3 regions of the Streptomyces sp. NPDC048523 genome follow, and region 1 is predicted to be linked to each of the others. Evidence: riboswitches for the same ligand, from Rfam matches in the RefSeq annotation. Region 1 holds a riboswitch; each other region holds the start of a gene.

Evidence for each region. A riboswitch is a leader RNA that binds a small molecule or an ion and turns the genes downstream of it on or off. The one in region 1 is predicted to bind cyclic di-AMP.
Region 2: it holds a riboswitch for cyclic di-AMP, as region 1 does, so the genes downstream of both, ACGFWE_RS21220 (C40 family peptidase) here and ACGFWE_RS25610 (M23 family metallopeptidase) in region 1, are expected to answer to the same signal.
Region 3: it holds a riboswitch for cyclic di-AMP, as region 1 does, so the genes downstream of both, ACGFWE_RS16525 (transglycosylase SLT domain-containing protein) here and ACGFWE_RS25610 (M23 family metallopeptidase) in region 1, are expected to answer to the same signal.

Annotation. Positions count from the first base shown of each region.
Region 1 is NZ_JBICWQ010000005.1:17,669-24,684, reverse strand. It holds gene ACGFWE_RS25630 (response regulator) at 1-129, opposite strand, end outside; gene ACGFWE_RS25625 (histidine kinase) at 117-1,268, opposite strand; gene ACGFWE_RS25620 (hypothetical protein) at 1,340-1,603, opposite strand; tRNA gene ACGFWE_RS25615 (tRNA-Met) at 1,719-1,792, shown strand; cyclic di-AMP (ydaO/yuaA leader) riboswitch at 2,091-2,248, shown strand; gene ACGFWE_RS25610 (M23 family metallopeptidase) at 2,260-3,285, shown strand; gene ACGFWE_RS25605 (aldo/keto reductase) at 3,408-4,352, shown strand; gene ACGFWE_RS25600 (PrsW family intramembrane metalloprotease) at 4,369-5,748, opposite strand; gene trmB (tRNA (guanosine(46)-N7)-methyltransferase TrmB) at 5,800-6,681, opposite strand; gene lhgO (L-2-hydroxyglutarate oxidase) at 6,769-7,016, opposite strand, start outside.
Region 2 is NZ_JBICWQ010000004.1:53,354-60,369, reverse strand. It holds gene ACGFWE_RS21230 (ATP-dependent Clp protease proteolytic subunit) at 25-660, shown strand; gene ACGFWE_RS21225 (hypothetical protein) at 668-973, shown strand; cyclic di-AMP (ydaO/yuaA leader) riboswitch at 1,275-1,486, shown strand; gene ACGFWE_RS21220 (C40 family peptidase) at 1,490-1,963, shown strand; gene ACGFWE_RS21215 (LysE family translocator) at 2,069-2,689, opposite strand; gene ACGFWE_RS21210 (LysR family transcriptional regulator) at 2,777-3,691, shown strand; gene ACGFWE_RS21205 (ATP-binding protein) at 3,698-4,156, opposite strand; gene ACGFWE_RS21200 (helix-turn-helix transcriptional regulator) at 4,371-5,231, shown strand; gene ACGFWE_RS21195 (DUF397 domain-containing protein) at 5,241-5,462, shown strand; gene ACGFWE_RS21190 (8-amino-7-oxononanoate synthase) at 5,501-6,628, opposite strand; gene bioB (biotin synthase BioB) at 6,777-7,016, shown strand, end outside.
Region 3 is NZ_JBICWQ010000003.1:161,400-168,415, forward strand. It holds gene ACGFWE_RS16510 (carbohydrate ABC transporter permease) at 1-833, shown strand, start outside; gene ACGFWE_RS16515 (LacI family DNA-binding transcriptional regulator) at 864-1,892, shown strand; gene ACGFWE_RS16520 (HAD family hydrolase) at 2,024-2,836, shown strand; gene ACGFWE_RS16525 (transglycosylase SLT domain-containing protein) at 2,840-3,322, opposite strand; cyclic di-AMP (ydaO/yuaA leader) riboswitch at 3,328-3,500, opposite strand; gene ACGFWE_RS16530 (polyprenyl synthetase family protein) at 4,025-5,035, shown strand; gene ACGFWE_RS16535 (outer membrane lipoprotein carrier protein LolA) at 5,279-6,517, shown strand; gene ACGFWE_RS16540 (ABC transporter ATP-binding protein) at 6,552-7,016, shown strand, end outside.

The sequences.
Region 1 (7,016 bases):
TTCGAGCAGGGCGGGCAGGATCTCGGGGCCGGTGCCGACGACGGCCACGACCTCGTGCCCGGAGGAGGTCAGAAGGAGGACGAGCCCCTCTCTCAGGAGGGCGTTGTCCTCGGCGATCACCACACGCACGGCAGCTCCACATCGATCACGGTCGGGCCCCCGATGGGGCTGGTCACTTCGAAGGTCCCGTCGAGCGCGGCGACCCGGCGCCGCATACCGAGCAGCCCCGAGCCAGCGGACTCGTCGGCGCCGCCCCGGCCCTCGTCCCGCACCCGCACGGTCAGACCGCGCCGGGTCCTGGCCAGCCGGACCTCGGCCCGGTCGGCGCCGCTGTACTTGGCGACGTTGGTGAGCGACTCGGCCACCACGAAGTAGGCCGCGGCCTCCACCGCCGCGGGCGCCCGGGTGCCCGCGTCCAGGCCGCCGTCGTCCACGACCACGGAGAGTCCGCCGCTCGCGGCGAGCGCCCTTACCGCGCCGACGAGACCCCGGTCGGTGAGGATCGGCGGGTGGATGCCGCGCACCACCTGCCGCAGCTCCGCCAGCGCCTGTTCGGCCTGGTCCTGGGCGTCGTCCAGCAGTTTGCGGGCGGCGTCGGGGTCCCGCTCGTAGGCCCGCTTGGCGAGTCCGATCCGCATCGACAGCGCCACCAGGTTGGCCTGGGCGCCGTCGTGCAGGTCCCGCTCGATGCGGCGCAGCTCGGCCTCGTGCGCGGCGATCGCATCGGCCCGGGTCTCCCGCAGCTCCTCGACCCGCCGGGCCAGCCTGGCCTCGGGGGAGGGCATGAGCAGCACGGTCGACCAGCGGGCCTCGGTGTCCGCGAGCCGCACGATCAGCGGGAGGACGACGGGGTCGCGGCGCAGCGCCCCGGCCCACACGCCGTCGACGACCAGGCCGAGGGGCCACAGCGGGAGGGCGAGCGCGAGGAGGGCGCCGTAGAGGTAGTGGGCGAGCATCCAGCGGAGGTCCCTGAGCGTGCCGGGGTCCCGCACCGAGATGCGCAGCCGTTCGCGCAGGGTGCCGGTCATCGGTGTGTACGCCTCGGGGATCTCCCGGCCCGTCCACAGGGCGGTCAGGTTCCGCTTGGCGCCGGCGATCCGCCGTATCAGCAGCACGGCCTCGGGCAGCAGCCAGCAGCCGACCACGGCGACCGTACCGATGGCGGCGATCAGCAGCACGGTGATGAAGAGGTACATGCCGAAGCACATCGCCGCGGCCACGACGAGATGCACGCTCGCCATCGCCGCACGCCGCACCGACTTCCCCATGCCGCTCACGCTAGACGAACGGCCCCGGGCGCACGGTGTAGCCCGCTACACCATCGGGGCCCGGACGAGGATCACTCCCCGCCGCCGCCGTCCTCGCCGCCGCCGTGGTCCCGCACCCAGTTCCTGTGGGCGTTGGACCCTTCACGGCCGGGAGAGAGCTTCAGCACGGTCCCGTCGTGGAACTGCTCCAGGCTCGTCACCACATAGGGCGAGCCGGCCCGCACCGCCAGCCGGATGCCGCCGTTGCCGAACTCCGTCACCCGCAGCGTTCGCCCGCCGGAGAGCGGGATGTCCCGCTCGCCGATCTCCGCCGGTCGCTCGTCGGCTGCCGCCATGGTTCCCTCCTGGTTCTGGTGAGGGCCGCCACGGTACGCCGCTCCAGCGGGAGGGGTCCCGAAACAACCCTGGCGCGGAGCACTCTCCGGATGACGTATGCTGGTTACACAACGACGCGGGGTGGAGCAGCTCGGTAGCTCGCTGGGCTCATAACCCAGAGGTCGCAGGTTCAAATCCTGTCCCCGCTACTCACGGCTCAGGGCCGGAGTCCAGTTCACTGGACTCCGGCCCTGAGTGTTTTCCCCTTCGTGACGTGATGTGACGCGGGGTGAGCGCGCGACCGCCCTCCGCGTTACAGCTGACATACCGTCAATGTCCTTGTGTGGCTTGAGTGAAGGTCAACTCGCCCGTTTTTAGGCGTTCATGGGCCGTAAGTCCAGCGTGATTTCGTTAATGATCAAGCGGAACGGCTTGGAATCGGGCCCCCGCGTCTATTAACGTTCGATAACGCAGCGCGGTCGTCCCAGCCGTCACAAGAGACGGCTCCGTGCTCACGCGCCGAATTCCGCAAGGGAACCGGGGAACCACCAACTTGGGGTGAATCGCTCGTACGCCACCGTGGCAGCACGGTCGGTATACGCGCGTAGGAGACCTTCCTGCTCCGAACCCGTCAGCTAACCCGGTAGGCGAGAAGGAAGGAAAGGAGCGCGCCCACGTGGCGTCCAACCCGCCTGCCCCCGAGGCGCCGTACGTCCCGAGCGACACCCTCGTATACGGCGGTTACCGCGCCGACGACGAGGCCCCGCTCGGCGAGTGGAACCCCACCGCGGACTCCCTCGCTCCCGTACGAGGCCGGCATCGCGTCGCCAAGCAGCGTGGCGGAGGGTTCGCCCGTAGCTCCACCGTTCTGGGCGTCGGTGTCATAGCCGCCGTCAGCGCCGGCGGGATGGCCAGCGCCAACACCGGCAAGCCGCCGGTCTCCATCTCCATGCCCGACCTGCCCAACGTGGGCTCGCTCATCTCGGACGACTCCGCCCCCACCGCGGACGACACGAGCGCCTTCAGCAGCGTCGGTGCCACCACCGCCGACACCGCCAAGGGCACCTCGGACGCCGGTGAGGCGCTGCGCTCGCGGATCCTGGCCCAGGCCGAGCTGCAGCAGGACCAGCTCGACACCAAGGCCGCCCAGGCCATCGCGGACACCGCCGAGAAGGAGGCCGACGCGGCCGCCGCCAAGGCGGAGAAGGAGGCCCAGGAGAAGGCCGCCGCCGCGAAGAAGAAGGCGGAGGAGGCGGCCGCGAAGAAGGCCGAGGCCGCGCGCCTGGCCGAGCTCGCCAAGCAGTACACGCTGCCGACCTCGTCGTACACCATCACCTCGACCTTCGGTCAGGCCGGTTCGCTGTGGTCCTCCGGCTACCACACGGGCCTCGACTTCGCCGCCCCCACGGGCACGCTCATCAAGGCGATCCACAGCGGCACCATCACCGAGGCCGGCTGGGCCGGTTCCTACGGCTACCGCACGATCCTCACCCTCGACGACGGCACCGAGCTGTGGTTCTGCCACCAGTCCTCGATCAGCGTCAGCGTCGGCCAGAAGGTCGGCACCGGTGACGTCATCGGCCGCGTGGGCGCCACGGGCAACGTGACCGGCGCGCACCTGCACCTGGAGGTCCACCCGAACGGCTCGGCCGACGGGATCGACCCGATGGCGTGGCTGCGCGGCAAGGGGCTCACTCCCTGAGGCGCCAACTGAAGCGCCCCTGAGGTTTGTGCCGGTGCGCCGGAGGAGCTGATTCCGCTTGTTTACGAGGACTTTGCGGCCGCAGCGGAAGACCGGCGTCCGGCACGGGCGTTGACGTTGGCATGACTTCTCTTCGCAAGCTCGGCTCCTCCGACCTCGAGGTCTTCCCGCTCACCCTCGGCGGCAACGTCTTCGGCTGGACCGCCGACGAGGCCACCTCCTTCGACGTCCTCGACGCGTACACCGCGGCCGGCGGCAACTTCGTCGACACGGCCGACGTGTACTCGGCGTGGGTCGAGGGAAACTCCGGCGGCGAGTCCGAGACCGTCATCGGCAAGTGGCTGGCGGCTCGCGGCAACCGTGACGACGTCGTCATCGCCACGAAGGTCAGCCAGCACCCCGACTTCCAGGGCCTGTCCGGGGCGAACATCAAGGCCGCCGCCGACGCCTCCCTGAAGCGCCTGGGCACCGACCACATCGACCTGTACTACACCCACTTCGACAAGACCGAGGTGCCGGTCGAGGAGATCATCGGCGCGCTGGACGAACTGGTGAAGGCGGGCAAGGTGCGGGCGATCGGCGCCTCCAACATCTCCGCCGCGCGCCTCGCGGAGTCCCTCGCCTTCTCCGACCGCGAGGGCCTCGCGCGCTATGTCGCCCTCCAGCCCCACTACAACCTGGTCTCGCGCGACACGTACGAGGGTGAACTGGAGGCGCTCGCGGCCCGGGAGGGCCTCGCCGCCGTCCCGTACTACGCCCTCGCCTCCGGGTTCCTCACCGGTAAGTACCGCCCCGGTACGACGGTCGACAGTGCGCGCGCCGCGGGCGCCGGCCAGCACCTGGACACCGAGCGCGGCCGCAAGGTCCTCGCGGCGCTCGACGACATCGCCGAGGCCCACACCGTCCCGGTCGCCACGGTCGCCCTCGCCTGGCTCGCCGCCCAGCCGACGGTCGCGGCCCCGATCGCGTCCGCCCGCACGGTGGAACAGCTGCCGGCGCTGCTGGGCGTGGCCGACCTGACCCTGACGGAGGAGGAGCTGGCGCGCCTGACGGAGGCGTCGGCCTGACCCTCCGCCGCACGGTCTATGTGCGGTACGGGTTGTAGGCGGGGTACGGCACCGTCGGGTGGACCGGGGGCGTCGGCTGGCCGGGGTGGCCGTGGTGCGTCGGCCGGGCCGGGTGAGGGGCGTATCCGTACGCCCCGTACACCGGCCAGGGCGGCGCGGCCACCGGTACCGGCGGTGCCGTGATCCGGGCCGCGTGGTCCAGCGCGGGCCGCGCGACATCCCGCCGCCGCCACAGCTCGTGCAGCAACTCCCGCTCCCGTACGACGAAGTCCGCGTTCGCCCGCCCGAGCCGCCCCCGGCGCCGCAGGAACGCCAACGACGTCGCGTACGCCTCGTACTGCGAGACCGCCCGCGCCGCGGTCCGCCCGCCGAACTGCCGCCGCGCGTAGTCCCGCGCCACCCGCCGCGCCCGCATCGAGCCCAGCACATGGGGCTCGGTCGGCGTCAGCCACCCGGCGACGGCGTACGCGGGCAGCTCCTCGCGCACGGTCTTCAGCTCCCGCTGCCGTGTCCAGATGACCAGCCAGGTCAGCAGCGCGAACGCCGGCACCATGAACATCGCGTACACCGCGAAGAAGCCGTACTCCCCGAATGTCGACGAGCCGTTCCACGTCGCGTGCATGCCCATCGCGAGCAGCAGTCCGGACAGCGGGACGAGAACCCGCCGTACGTGCTGGCGTTCCGCCGACAGCGCGGAGATGCCGAAGCCGATGCCGGTCAGGACGGTGAACAAGGGGTGCGCGAACGGCGACATGACGACACGCACGAAGAAGGTCGCGGCGGTGACCGAGGCGATGCCGCGGTCACCGGTGAGCTGGTCGGTGCCGAAGGCGGTGCCGAGGTAGAGGATGTTCTCGGTGAAGGCGAAGCCGGTGGCGGTGACCCCCGCTATCACCACGCCGTCGACGATCCCGGTGAAGTCCCGTCTGCGGAACAGGAAGACGAGCAGTACGGCGGCGGCCTTGGCGGACTCCTCGACGATCGGCGCTATCACGGTCGCGCCGAGGGTGTCCGCGCCGGACGGGTCGGCGGTCGCCGTCGCTATCCACTTCGTCGCGAAGCTGTTGGCGATGATCGCTATCAGCGCGGCCGCGCAGGCGCCCCAGGCGAAGGCGAACAGCAGATTGCGCCAGGGCCCCGGTGCGACGCGGTCGAGCCAGCGGAACGCGGCTATGAGCAGCGGTACGGGCAGGACGGCGAGCCCCAGGCCGACCAGGAACCCCTCGGTACCGGTCTGTTGACGGACCAGGGCGAGGATGACGAGCCCGGACAGGGTGAGGAGGGTGATGAGCGCGCCGTAGCGCACCCACTTCCGCTGCCACCAGTGCGCATGCCGCAGTGCACCGCCACCGGTGGGGTCACCGGAGTACGTCGGATACGGGGGAAAGGTGGCCACGGCATCGACCTTAACGAGACAGAGGCGCCGCCCGCAGGCGGGGCGGGATGCTCAGGCGCCGGTGGGGGACTGGTCGGGTCGGTCGGGTCGGTCGCCGTGCTGTACGCGGCGGAACAGCAGGTCGTTCACGACATGTCCCTTCTCCAGTCCCTGTCCCTCGAAACGGGTCAGCGGCCGGAACTCCGGACGCGCCGCGAAACCGCCGCCGGTCCGGGTGTTCTCGAAGGCCGGGTGCGCGGTGAGTACGTCGAGCATCTGTTCGGCGTACGGCTCCCAGTCGGTCGCGCAGTGCACCAGCGCGCCGGGCCGCAGGCGGGTCGCGGCCAGGTCCAGGAACTCGGGTTGGATCAGCCGCCGTTTGTGGTGTCGCTTCTTGGGCCAGGGGTCGGGGAAGTACACGCGCAGTCCGTCGAGCGAGTCTTCGCCGAGCATCTCGCGCAGCAGGATGATGGCGTCGCCGTTGCCGACCCGGATGTTGGACAGCTTCTGCTGCTCGGCGAGATTGAGCAGGTTGCCCTGGCCCGGGGTGTGCACGTCGACGGCGAGGATGTTGGTGTCGGGGTCGGCGGCGGCCATCTGCGCGGTGGCCTCACCCATCCCGAACCCGATCTCCAGCACGACGGGACGGTCGTTCCCGAACATCTCACCGAGGTCGATCGTGTGCTGCCCGTCGATGTCGAGCCCCCACGTGGGCCACAGCCGCTGCAACGCGTCCGCCTGCCCCGCCGTCACCCGGCTCCGCCGCGGCTGGAAACTCCGGATCCGCCGCTCGAAGTGCGACCCCGCGGGATCAGCACTGGGCCCATCGGGAAACCGTGGCTCCCCCTTGGCCCGGCTGTGCCGCACGGACACCCCGGAAACATGCCGAACGGACTCGCCGGAGGCGGGGGGCCGGGAGCGGGGGGCTTCGGAGGCGTTGAGGGAGTCAGACACAGTGGGGTCGATTTTACGGTGACCGCGGGGAGGAATGCGGCTCAGGGATGTTCCGGCCGTCACGTCCGGAGGGCCACGCCGGCCCCGTCACGCCGAGCGCAGCGCCTCCAGGGCCCGTCGGGCCACCTCTCGGCCGATCGGGAGGGACGCTGTTGCCGCTGGTGAGGGTGCGTTCAGGACGTGTACCGACCGCGGCCCTTCACGGATCAGGAAGTCGTCCACCAGCGTCCCGTCCCGCAGGACCGCCTGCGCCCGCACCCCGGCCGCCGAAGGCACCAGGTCGTCCGGCGTGACAGCGGGCAGCAGCCGCCGCACCGCCGTGGTGAACGCCCTCC
Region 2 (7,016 bases), on a different contig from region 1:
GCCTGCCGCGAGGAGGGGTACGCGATGACCCGACCCACCGCACGTCACGTCCTGCCCGAGTTCCATGAGCGCACGAGCTACGGGCACACGACGACGGATCCGTACTCGAAGCTGCTGGAGGAGCGGATCGTCTTCCTCGGGACGCCGATCGACGACACCTCGGCGAACGACCTGATGGCGCAGTTCATGTACCTCGAGTACCAGGCCCCCGACCGGGACATCTCGCTGTACATCAACTCCCCCGGCGGCTCGTTCGGCGCGATGTCGGCGATCTACGACACGATGCAGTACGTCAGTTGTGACGTGGAGACGACATGCCTCGGCCAGGCCGGCTCCTCCGCGGCGGTGCTGCTGGCGGCGGGCACGCCGGGCAAGCGGTCCGTCCTGCCGGGCGCCCGGGTGGTGATCCACCAGCCCGCGCTGAGCGAGCCGGTGCAGGGGCAGGCCGGCGATCTGGCCATTCAGGCCGACGAGTTGGTCCGGGTGCGGGCCCGCCTGGAGGAGATGCTGGTCCGGCACACCGGCCGCAGCCCCGAGCAGGTGAGCGCGGACATCGAGCGCGACAAGGTCCTGGACGCGCGGGGCGCCGTGGACTACGGCCTGGCGGACGCGATCGTCCCGAGCCGCAGGCCCTCCCGTACCGCGCCGGGCGCGAGGTGAGCCGTCGATGGTGCCTGACCTTCCACCGCTGCCCGCGCTCACGCGCGCCGAGGGTGAACTGATCGACCGTTATCTCGACGTGGTCGACCTGCTGGGCCGGATCAACCCGGCCCGGCGCGAGGACACCTACGGCGGACTGCGCGCGGCGCAGGCGCTGGTGAGCAGGGCGACCGAGCTGCGCGACGCGCTCGTGCTGATGCACAGCAGGGGTGAGCGCGAACTGCACGCCGCGACGCTGGCGCGGGCGCTGCGGGTCCTGGACGGCGAGCGGCGTACGGCCCGGGTCACCGTGCCTCCGGGGCCCGACAGTTGACGAGGCGTCCGGAGCTGAGTCGAAACGGACCAAACGACGTACCCCCTATTGGAGGAGGCGCGGCTCCTTTTTTGCGAGCGTCGGAGTTGCACAACGCGCCTGTTTCGGGACCGGAATGAGACCCTTCCGTGCTGGTCCGGGGGTCTGTGAACCCCTCGACACCCCTTCCTTCGAAGGGGTGTCCACCCAAACGGGTGAGTGGTGAGTAACACCACAAATCAACGGTTCCGTTGGGCTTTTCGCACTTCCGTGCGCCAAGATCCCTGTCTGACGACAAGCCCCCGCCGCAGTGGCGGGGCGATCCGGGCGGACGCCGAGTCCTGCCGCCGCCCGGATGACCGGTCGACAGAAGTGGATCGGCAGGAGTGGAGGACCCAAGCACGACGGGTCGCCGGAACGGTCACGCCATGACCGCGCCGAGTGTCCCTTGGGGTGAAGCCGCGTCAGCGGCCGGGCAACTTCGCCAGCCCGAATCCGACAGGTCATCCTTCACAGGCGGCTGACGAAGGGTTGCGCATGACTGCGCTCAATCGTGTCCCGTCGCTGATGGTCCGGGCCGGTACGGCCTCGGCCTTCGCCATCGCCGCCGTGGGCGGCTCCGTCGTGGTCCCGGGCCTCGCGCCCGACGCCGCGGCCGCGACACCTGCGACGAAGGCACTCAAGGTAGCGGCCTCCAAGAAGGGCTCGCCGTACAAGTACGGCGCCACAGGGCCCCGCCGCTTCGACTGCTCAGGGCTCACGCTGTACTCGTTCAAGAAGGCGGGCAAGAAGCTCCCGCGCACGGCGGCCCAGCAGTACAACAAGACCCGCCACATCGGCGTGGGCAGCCGCAAGGCCGGCGACCTGGTGTTCTTCCACTCGGGTTCGAACGTGTACCACGTCGGCATTTACGCCGGGAAGGGAAAGATCTGGCACGCCCCGAAGACCGGGGACGTGGTGCGACTGCAGAAGATCTGGACGAAGAGCGTCTGGTACGGCCGGGTCAAGTGACCCCGAGGGGGCGGCGGCGACCTGACCTCCCGCCGCCCCCTCGGGCTTCCGAAGCGCAGGACGGCACAGCCGCCCCGATGCCTCCGTCGGCGCAAAGCGAGGTGGTCAGACCGCGAGCAGCGGCTCGGCCAGGAGCATCACGCCGAGAACCGTCAACGCGCCTCCGGTGACCCCGCCGACGGCCCGGGCCGCCCGCGGCCGGCGCAGCCACCGCCCCAGCCGGTCCACGAGCACGGCTACCGCCGGGAACCACACCAGCGCGAGAGCGACCACGATCAGCGCGAGCAGCAGCGTCCTGGGCAGCGTGGAGCTCCCCTGGGGCACGAACTGCGGCAACAGGCTGAGGAAGGTGATGGGGACCTTGGGGTTGAGCGCGTTGGTGACGAAGCCCTGCCGCAGGGGACGTACCGCCACGTCGGCCTCGACGACGGTCTGCGTGCCGGTCCGCCGCAGCTCCAGCAGGGTCCGTACACCCAGGTACAGCACATAACCCCCGCCCAGCAGTTGAAGCGCCCGGAACAGCGCGGGCACGGCCGTGAGCACCGCGGCGACCCCGGCCACCGCGAGCGCCGTGTGGACCAGTAGCCCGGCCACGACGCCGAGCGCACAGACGACCCCGGCCCGGCGGGAGACCAGGGCGTTGCGTACGACGACGGTGAAGTCGGCGCCCGGCATGGCGACCATGCCGGCGGCGATCCCGGTGAAGGCGACGATCTGTCCGTTCATGCGGACCAGCCTGCCGCGCCGGAGCCTTCAGCAGGTATGTCGAATAACCTGGGTTTCCCTTAAGCACTCCTTTAGGCAGGCCTCGCCATGTACGACCCGGTCCGCCTCGCCGCCCTGGTCGCCGTCGCGGAGGCGGGCTCGATCACCCGGGCCGCCGAGCGCCTCGGCTACACCCCGCCCGCCCTCTCCCAGCAGCTGGCCAAGCTGGAGCGGGAGGCGGGTACCGCTCTTCTCGTACGGCATCACCGCGGCACGCGGCTCACCGGTGCGGGCGAGTTGCTGGTGGCGCGGGCCAGGCGGGTGCTGGACGAGCTGGACCGGGCCCGGCACGAACTCGCCCGGCTGACCGGCCTGTCGGGCGGCACGCTCAGGCTGGGCACCTTCCAGACGGCGGGCATTCAGCTGCTGCCGCCAGTGCTGAGCACGTTCCGCCGGGCGTACCCGGACGTGGAGCTGTCGGTCGCCTTCCACGAACCCACGGCCGGGATCACCGCGGTGGCGGCCGGTGAGATCGACCTGGCGCTGACGCACGCCTATGAGCCGGGCGAGCCCCCCGCCCTCCCGGCCACCCTGAGCGCGGAACCGCTGCTGACCGAGGAGCTGGTCCTCGTGACTGCCCCCGGGCATGCCCTGGCGGGCGGCTCGACGCGGCTGCCGCTGGCGGAGCTCGCCGGTGAGCCGCTGATCAGCATGGCGCCGGATCATCCGGCCCGGCGGGAGGTGGAGGCGGTGCTGGCCCGGATCGGGACCACACCGTCGGTGCTGGTGGCGACCCCGGGATACGCCCTGGTGTGCGCGCTGGCCAGCGCGGGGCTGGGGGTCGGGGTGGTGCCGGAGATGGTGGCTCGGACGGCGGCCACTCCGGTGGGCACGCGGCTGCTGGAGGCCGGCGCGTTGCGCCGTACGATCTCGGTCGTCCACCGGACCGGCGAGGCGGCACCCGCGGCGGACGCCTTCCGGGCGCTGCTGCGGGGAGCGTTCGGCCGCGCGCGGCCGGTATGAGCTCTCCTACGGCTCCTGCTGCCCCGCCGCCGTGACCGGCTGCACCGGAACCGTCCACGGGAGTTCGACGGAGACGGTCTTGCCGCCTTCCCGGGTGGGCCTGACCCTCAGCTTGCCGCCGTACTCGGCGGCGAGCCAGCGGATGATCACCATCCCCCGCCCGTTGTCCTGCTGGACCGCGGCCGGCAGCCGCTTGGGGAAACGGGGGTGGCTGTCGGTGACCCCGATGCGCAGTTGTTCGTCACGGTCCAGCTCGATGTCCACCGTGAAGGTGGGTGACTGCCCGAAGGTGTGCTGTACGGCGTTGGTGGTGAGTTCGGAGACGATGAGCCGGACGGTCTCGGCGGTGTCCGTGGTGGACGGCAGCCCCCACTCCGCCAGTGTGCTCAGGACATAGGTGCGGGCCGCGGAGACCGAGGCGGGTTCGCTCGGCAGAGTGACGGATGCTTCCAGGTGGTCTGCCATGGCGACGTCGTCCCTTTCCCACGGGACCGGAGTCCGACACGGTGCGGATGGTTCGAGTACGGTCCCGGACTGGTGGTTCATCGTCAGAGTGCCATCACCGCGGCTGCGACGGGTGCCGATCCACCAAGATGTGCATATATCTGTCGCTCGAAGCGGTGAACTCTGCGACGCGAGACCGTATTCGGGCGGCTCGTAGGGAGTAAGGAGTAGCGCCATGCAGCACGGCCCCGCGGTGCGCCGGCGGAAACTGGGCGCCGAACTGCGTGCGCTGCGCGCGAGTGCGGGGCTCACCAGCGGTGAGGCCGCCCGGCTCGTGGGCTGGCACCAGTCGAAGGTGAGCCGCATCGAGACCGGTGCCAGCGGGGTGAAACCGGCCGATGTGCGGTTACTTCTCGACGCCTACCGCGTCGGGGACGCGAATCTGCGGGAGCTGCTGATGGTATTGGCGGGCTCCGAGGAGAGCGGCGGCCGGCACCACTGGTGGCACGCGTACCGGGGTGTCCTGCCGCCGACGTACCGGGACTTCATCAGTCTGGAGGCCCAGGCGAGCGCGATGCGCACGCTGGAGACCTCGGTCGTGCCCGGGCTGCTGCAGACGCCCGAGTACGCCCGCGCGGTGACCCGGGCCGCGGTCGACGGCCTCGACGACGAACGTCTCGACGCACTGGTCAAGGTACGGCTGGCCCGGCAGGACATCCTTCGCGCCCAGCCGCCTCTGGAGTTGAGCGCCGTCCTGGACGAGGCGGTGCTGCGGCGGGAGGTGGGCGGCCCCGAGGTGATGGCCCGGCAGCTGAGGAGACTTCTGGAGGCGGCGCGGCTGCCCCAAGTGCGGCTGCAGGTACTGCCGTTCACTGCCGGGGCGCATGTGGGTATCACCGGGCCTTTCGTAATCTTCTCATTTTCGCGCACTTCTGATCTGGACGTGGTTGTTCTCGACCACTTGACGAGTAGCCTCTACCTCGAACGGAAAGAAGACCTCCAGGCCTACACCGAGGCCTTCAACACCCTTCAGGCCCACGCCCTTTCGCCCGAGGAGTCGTTGGATTACCTCGCCGGGATGGGTGACGGCGCGTAAGGAGGCACCATGTCCGCACTGCCTCGGAACGTAACCACCGCTACGGAACTGCCCGAAGTGCGCTGGCTGCGCAGCAGCTACAGCACCGGGGCGAACAACTGCGTCGAGACGGCGAGGCCGTCGGCCGGGCCCTGTGCCGGGCTGCTCGCCGTACGCGACTCCAAGAATCCGGAGGGACCCGCGCTGCTCTTCTCCCCCGAGAGCTGGGCGGGCTTCACAGCCGCGTTCTGACCGTCGGTCCACCGGGAGCACGGCCGTGTCACGCCGACTCATGGTCGTGTTTCACCGATCACCCGCACAGCGCGTTCGATCTGCTCCTCGGAGAGGTCCGCGCGGGCGGTCAGCCTGAGCCGTGAGATGCCGTCGGGCACGGACGGGGGCCGGAAGCAGCCCACGAAGAGCCCGGCGGCACGGCAGTCGGCCGCCCACTGAACGGCCTCCTCCGGGGAGGGCGCGCGCACCGAGACCACCGCGGCGTCCGGAGGTACCGCTTCCAGACCCGCGGCGGTCAGGCGTGCGTGCAGTCCGGTCGCCACCTCGCGCGCGCGTGCGGCCCGCTCGGGCTCACGGCCGAGCAGCCGCAGGGCAGCGAGGGCGGCTCCCGCCGACGCGGGTGCCAGACCGGTGTCGAAGATGAACGTCCGTGCCGCGTTGACCAGGTGTGCGACGACCCGTGCGGGGCCGAGGACGGCACCACCCTGGCTGCCGAGCGACTTGGACAGCGTGACCGTGACGACCACGTCGTCGGCGCCCGCGAGTCCCGCCGCCTGCGGGGCGCCGCGGCCGCCGGTACCGAGCACACCCAGGCCGTGGGCGTCGTCGACGACCAGGCCCGCGCCGTGCTCCCGGCATGCCTCGGCGAGGCCGGCCAGGGGCGCCGCGTCGCCGTCCACCGAGAAGACCGTGTCGGACACGGCGATGGCCGGGCCGTCGTGCGTGCCGAGCGCCTTGCGCACCGCGTCCGGGTCGGCGTGCGCGACGACCTGGGCCGTGCCGCGGGCCAGCCGGCAGCCGTCGATGAGCGAGGCGTGGTTGCCCGCGTCGGAGACGATCAGCGAGCCGTGCGGCGCGAGCGCGGTGACGGCGGCCAGGTTCGCGGCGTATCCGGAGGAGAAGACGAGCGCGGCCTCGAAGCCGCAGAATTCGGCCAGTTCGCGCTCGAGTTCGGTGTGCAGCTCGGTGGTTCCGGTGACGAGCCGGGATCCGGTGGCGCCACCGCCCCAGGTCCGCGCGGCCGCCCCGGCCCCTTCCACGACCTCGGGATGGCGGGCCAGGCCCAGGTAGTCGTTGCTCGCGAGATCCAGCAACGGCGAGTCGGCCGGACGCGGCCGCAGGGTCCGTACGAGTCCGGCCCGCCGGCGCGCCGCCGCCTGCTCGTCGATCCAGCCGAACGCCATGGGTCCTCCGGGGCTTTTGTAGACAACGGACAGACCCTAGCGGCAGGAAACGCTACCTACGGTGTGGCAATACCCACACGTCACAGCGGGTGTGTTGTGCGATCCCTACCTTGGCCCGGAGCGGGTTCGTAGGACAGGATCGGCTCTCATGGACCTGCTGAACACGCTGGTGGACAAGGGGCTTCGGCGCGAGCTGCCGACCCGCGAGGAGGCGCTGGCCGTGCTGGCCACCTCCGACGACGACCTGCTCGACGTGGTGGCCGCGGCCGGAAAGGTGCGCCGGCACTGGTTCGGGCGCCGGGTGAAACTCAACTATCTCGTCAACCTGAAGTCCGGGCTGTGCCCCGAGGACTGCTCGTACTGCTCGCAGCGGCTCGGCTCCGAGGCC
Region 3 (7,016 bases), on a different contig from region 1:
AGGGCGGCCGCACCGCCTGGGTGCCCACGATCGTCCTGATCCTCGGCGCGCTGTACTGCCTGATCCCCATCGCCTGGGTGGTCGTCGCGGCGACCAAGGACCGGTCGGAGCTCTTCTCCACCTTCACCCTCGCCCCCGGCACCGGCCTCTTCCAGAACCTGAGCGACCTCACCGCCTACCGCGACGGCATCTTCTGGCGCTGGATGGCCAACTCGGCCTTCTACGCCGGTCTCGGCGCCCTGCTCTCCGCCGCGGTCTCCGCCGCCGGCGGCTACGCGCTCGGCCGCTACAGCTTCCGCGGCCGTGAGGCCGTCTTCAAGATGATCCTGGCCGGCGTCCTGGTGCCGTCCATCGTGCTGGCCGTACCGCAGTACCTGCTGATGTCGAAGCTCGGCATGGCCGACTCGTACTGGTCGATGCTGCTGCCGTCGATCCTGTCGCCGTACGGCGTCTACCTGGTCCGCATCTACGCCGCCGCGTCCGTGCCCGCCGAGCTCATGGAGGCCGCCCGCATGGACGGCGCCAGCGAGTGGAGGATCTTCTCGCGGATCGCCGTACCGATGATGATGCCCGGGCTGATCACGGTGTTCCTCTTCCAGTTCGTCGGCATCTGGAACAACTTCCTGCTGCCCTTCGTCATGTTGGCCGACGACGAGAAGTTCCCGATCACCCTCGGCCTGTACACGCTGCTCGCCCAGGGCGCCTCGCAGCCCGCGCTCTACACCCTGGTCATCACCGGATGTCTGCTGGCGATCCTGCCGCTGATCGGGCTCTTCCTGGTGATCCAGCGGTTCTGGTCGCTGGACCTGATGAGCGGCGCGGTCAAGGCCTGAGGCTTCGGACCACTTTCACGAACGAGGAACATGACCACCAGCGCGAACGGACGCCGCAAGCCACCGACCATCCACGACGTGGCCCGGGAGGCGGGCGTCTCGCGGGGCACCGTCTCCCGCTTCCTGAACGGCGGCCACTACGTCTCGCCCGCCGCCCGGCGGGCGGTCGAGGCCGCCATCAGGAAGACCGGCTACGTGGTCAACCGGCACGCCCGCAGCCTCAGTACGGGCCGGTCGGACTCGGTGGCGTTCCTGCTGACCGAGCCGCAGGAGAAGTTCTTCGAGGACCCCAACTTCAACATCCTGCTGCGCGGTTGCACCGAGCGGCTGGCCCAGCACGACATCCCGCTGCTGCTGATGCTGGCCGAGAGCGACGACGACCGGCGCCGGCTGACCCGGTACATCACCTCGGGTCACGTCGACGGGGTGCTGCTGCTCTCCAACCACAGCGGTGACCCGGTCGCGGCCGAACTGCACCACGCGGGGATCCCGTTGGTGGTCTGCGGCAAGCCGATAGGGCGGGGGACCAAGGTGAGTTACGTGGCCGCCGCCGACCGGGAGGGCGCGCAGGACATGGTCCGCCATCTCCTCGCGGGCGGCCGCCGCCGCATCGGCATGGTCACCGGGCCGCTGGACATGCCCGGCGGCCCCGACCGCCTCGGCGGCTACCGGGACGTGCTCGCCGAGGCGGGCCTGCCCTACGACCCGGCGCTCGTCGTCGAGGGCGACTTCCGGCGCAGCGGCGGCGAACGGGCGGCCCGCCGCCTGCTGGCCCAGGCCCCGGACCTGGACGCGGTGTTCGTCGCCTCGGACCTCATGGCCCTCGGGGTCGTGGGTGTCCTTCAGCAGGCCGGGCGTTCGGTCCCGGACGACATCGCTGTCGGCGGCTTCGACGACTCCCCGGCGGCCACCGCCATCACCCCCGCCCTCACCACCATGCGCCAGCCCTTCGACCGCATCAGCGCCGAGATGGTCCGCATGCTGCTGGCCCAGATCGCGGGCGAGGACACGGCCGGAGTGATCCTCCCTACGGAACTGGTGGTCCGGGACTCCGCGTAGCCGAACGGGACGGACCGGCACCGGCCCGCTCTGCGGCCCCCCGGAACCGGAACTGCCGTCAACGGATGTGAAAGCAGGAGCCGTCCGGTTCGCGTCGAGTCGCGGGGGCCAACCATCCGTATTCTCTGATCATGGCCGCCTCCACCGCATATTCACTCATCGCCACCGACCTGGACGGCACGCTGCTCCGCGCCGACGACACCGTCTCGGACCGGTCGCTGGCCGCGCTCGCGAGGGTGGCGGAGAGTGGGGCCCGGCATCTCGTCGTGACGGGACGGCCGGCGCCCAGAGTGCGGTCCCTGCTCGACGAACTCGGCAGCACGGGGCTCGCGGTGTGCGGACAGGGCGCGCAGGTGTACGACGCCGGCGCGGACCGTCTGCTCTGGTCGGTGACCCTGGACCGGGAGCTGGCCGAGACCGCGCTCGGCAAGATCGAGGCCGAGGTCGGGCAGGTGTACGCGGCCGTGGACCAGGACGGTATCGAGGGGCTCACGCTCATCGAACCGGGCTATCTGATGCCCCACCCGACCCTGCCCGCCGTACGGGTGGGCCGGCGCGACGACCTGTGGTGCGAGCCGATCAGCAAGGTGCTGCTGCGCCATCCCTACCTGTCCGACGACGAGTTGGCGGTCACGGCGCGTGCGGTGGTGAGCTCGCTGGCGACGGTCACCATGTCGGGGCCCGGGACCGTCGAACTCCAGCCATGCGGCGTCACCAAGGCGACCGGCCTCGCGCTGGCCGCCCGGCACCTGGGTCTGGGCCCGGAGGTGACGATCGCCTTCGGGGACATGCCCAACGACATCCCCATGTTCGACTGGGCGGCCCGTGGTGTGGCGATGGCCAACGCCCACCCCGAACTCAGGGGCGTGGCCGACGAGGTGACCCTGTCGAACGAGGACGACGGCGTCGCCGTCGTCCTCGAAAGACTGTTCCGTGCGGCGTAGTTCCTAGTACGCGCCGAACACGTTGTCGATGGACCCGTACCGCTGGGCCGCGTAGTTGCAGGCCGCGGTGATGTTCGCCACCGGGTCGTACGGGTCCCACGAGGTGTTGGCCACGTGGTACGCGTTGAAGGTCGGGTCGATCACCTGGAGCAGGCCCTTGGAGGGCGTGCCGGCCGCCGCGTTGGAGTCCCAGAGGTTGATGGCGTAGGGGTTGCCGGAGGACTCGCGGATGACGTTGCGGTAGATGCCGTCGTAGGAGCCGGGAATCCCGTGCTCCGCCATGACGGCGAGGGAGGCCCGGATCCAGCCGTCGAGGGTGTTGGAGTACCCGAGCGTGCTGGCGGTCTGCACGGTCGGGGTGGCCGCGGACGCGGTGGTGGCGCCGATGAGGGGGAGCGCGAGGACGGCGGCCCCGGTGCCGGCGACGGCGAGCTTGCGGACGAGACGGCTGGTGCGGGTACGTCGGTGCTGAGCGGCAGCGGACATGGTGAAGTTCCTCTCCGTCGCCTGCGAGGTGAGCTGTCGGGTTCGGGCGGGAGATGCCCGGCCACGCCTACGAAAGGCGTGACTTCACCCCAAGCCGTGCCGGTATGTCCAAAGACGCCCGGTCCGGCGGTCAACCTGGTTCCCCCGCTCCTGCCATGGTTCTCGGTGGGTGTACGGGCGGTGGCAGGATTCGGCGTCCGCCCGACAGGCCGGGAACGTATGCGAGAGCACATGTCCGGAACAAGTGGCGAATTCACATGAGGTGCCTATTGACCTTGGTAAGGGGCATTTGAGGTACTTGATCCTTTGCGTTCGCCAAGTCTCAACTCGCGCACGGGCAAAGGCGGATCGGTGAATTCCGGTTTCATGCCGGTTCGCCCGCACGAGTGGGTCAAGTCACACTGGAGCGCAAGAGGTGCAAAAGGGGCAAGAAACCTCAACTCATGCTCAACCGGCGGCCCGTGGGATTCACTGCCTCCGCGCCCGTCCCGCCATGGCGGCCGATTCCGTACAAGTCGGTAGATATTTGTTCTTATCAGATGATCGAAAACATACCGGCCGTGATCCGATACCGCCCGGCATGGACGGGGCGGGCGCTATCGGTGATCCAAAGGTGACCGGATACGCTGACTTGAGTGATGGCAGCGACCTATCGACATTCCGTGTGACCGCCAGTAGACACCAGCAGACAGGAGACCCCTCGTGACCGTCGTCGGGCCGTTCGGGCTGAGCGTGCGGGACCAGGCTCTGGAAGCCGATGTCCAGGCCGGATTGGCGGCTGTCGAGGAGGGACTGCTCGAGGCCACCAAGAGCGAGGTCCCCTTCATCACGGAGGCCGCCCAGCACCTGGTGCGAGCGGGTGGAAAGCGGTTTCGGCCGTTGCTCGTGATGCTCGCCGCCCAGTTCGGTGACCCCTATGCGCCGGGCCTGGTGCCGTCGGCCGTGGTGGTGGAGCTGACCCACCTCGCGACCCTGTACCACGACGACGTCATGGACGAGGCCGAGGTCAGGCGGGGTGTCGAGAGCGCCAACACCCGCTGGGGCAACTCGGTGGCCGTGCTGACGGGCGACTTCCTGTTCGCCCGCGCCTCGCACATCCTGGCCGACCTCGGGCCCGAGGCGGTCCGGGTGCAGTCGGAGGCGTTCGAGCGCCTGGTCACCGGCCAGATCCTGGAGACGGCCGGGCCGCAGGACGGCCGCGATCCGGTGGAGCACTACCTCGACGTGCTCGGCGGCAAGACGGGCTCCCTGGTCGCGGTCTCGTGCCGCTTCGGGGCCATGATGTCGGGCGCCGACGAGACCGTCGTGGACGTCCTGACCCAGTACGGCGAGCGCCTCGGTGTCGCCTTCCAGCTCGCCGACGACGTGCTGGACATCGCCTCCGACTCCCGCGAGTCCGGCAAGACGCCGGGCACCGACCTGCGCGAGGGCATCCCCACGATGCCCGTGCTGCGGCTGCGGGAGCGGGCCGCCCGGCTCGGCCTTGCCGAGGACATCGCCCTGTGCGAGCTGCTCGACTCCGACCTCACGGACGATGCCCGGCACGCGGAGGCGCTGGCGGCCCTGCGCACGCACCCCGCGCTGGAGCAGGCCCGCCGGGACACCGTGCGCTACGCGCAGGACGCGCGCGCGGCCCTGGCACCGCTGCGGGAGTGCGACGCGAAGGCGGCGCTGATGGAGCTGTGCGACGCGGTGGTGCATCGGGCGGGCTAGCGCCGGCCGTCCGGCTGCCCGGCAGAGCGAACGCCCCCTACGGGTCGTAGGGGGCGTCGGCATGTCGTGTCATACCCCAGGTGTACACGGAGTTGGCTCCGAGGTCTGACGCATTCTCATGGCCGATTTGGTCAGATGGACATCACGGAAAACACCACTCCTCACCGATTCGGGTGAGAATGGCGGCTACGGGTGGATGCATGGGAGTGGACAGCCGCCGCCGACGACGGAGGTAAGGCACACATGGCACCGTACGAATCCGACGACAGCGTGACCGCCGCGGACGCCGAAGAGTTGCGTTCCGCGCGTCGGCGCAGGGCCGCGCGGTACGTCGTACCGGCCACGGTGGTGGGAGTCGCGGCGGCGACCATCGGGCTCGTCCCGGCGCTCGCCGACTCCGGTGACCCCGACCTGCCGAAGATCAGCGCACAGGAACTCATCGAGAAGATCGCCGCGTCGGACGTGCAGCAGCTGTCCGGCACCGTGAAGATCACCACGGATCTCGGTCTGCCGGACCTCGGCGGCCTGGAGAGCTCACTCGGCTCCGCCGCCGGGTCCTCCGGCTCGGGCGACGGTTCGTCCGCCGACCCCACCACCAAGCTCACCGAACTCGCCTCCGGCACGCACACACTGCGCGTCGCGGCCGACGGCGAGGACAGGCAGAAGGTCTCGCTGCTGGAGAACGCGGCGGAGTACAGCCTCATCCACAACGGCAAGGACGTCTGGGGCTACGACAGCAAGTCCAACTCCGTCTTCCACACCACGGCCTCCGAGAGCGGGGGCAAGCAGAAGGAAGAGCTCCCGGCCACACCCAAGGACCTCGCCGAGGACGCCCTCAAGGCCGCCGACAAGACCACGTCGGTGACCGTGGAGGGCACCGCGCAGGTCGCGGGCCGGGACGCCTACCGCCTGGTCATCAAGCCCAAGGACGACGGCTCGACGGTCGGTCAGATCACCGTGGCCGTGGACGCGAAGACCGGGCTGCCGCTGAAGTTCACGCTGACGCCGGCGAGTGGCGGCGCGGCCGTCGTGGACGCGGGCTTCACCCAGGTCAGCTTCACCAGGCCGGCCGCCTCGACCTTCGACTTCACCCCGCCGAAGGGGGCGAAGGTCGAGGAGGGCGACGCCGCGAAGGCGCCGGAGCACCGCGAGGGCCTGCACAAGGGTCCGGGCGACGGCCCCGGCAAGGGTTCCGACGACCTCGGCAAGGGCGGCCCCGAGGGGCTGAACGTCATCGGGGACGGCTGGGACTCCATAGCCACCTTCGACACCGGCGGCCAGGGCGTCCCGTCCGGCTCCGAGGTCGGCGGTGACGTCGGCGGCTTCCTGGACTCGCTCGGCGACAAGGTCTCCGGCAAGTTCGGGGAGGGCACCGTCTTCAAGACCCGCCTGATCAACGCCCTGATCACCGACGACGGCAAGGTCTACGTCGGCGCGGTCACCAAGGACGCCCTGGTGAAGGCGGCCGACGCGGGGAAGTAGCTCCCCCGCGGAGCACGACGAATCGAGGGAGCCGATGGACCAGCCGTCCGCCACGGAGCCGGACCCGGAGGGGGCGGACGAGGGTGCTTCGGAGGGTGTGGGTGACAGCGTCATCCACACCCGGGCCCTCACCAAGCGCTTCCGCGGCGGACAGCTCGCCGTGGACGGTCTCGATCTGACCGTCCCGGCGGGCAGCGTCTTCGGCTTCCTCGGCCCGAACGGCTCGGGCAAGACCACCACCATCCGCATGCTGATGGGCCTCATCGAACCGACCTCCGGCTCGGCGCGCGTCCTCGGCCGGCCCATGCCGCGCGCCTCCCGGACCGTCCTCCCGCACGTCGGCGCGCTCATCGAGGGCCCGGCCCTCTACGGCTTCCTCTCCGGCCGCGACAACCTCGTCCGCTACGACGCCGCCGACCCGACCGCCGACCCGCGCACCCGGAACACGCGCGTGGCGGCCGCCCTGGACCGGGTGGGCCTGGCGGCCGCCGCCGGCAAG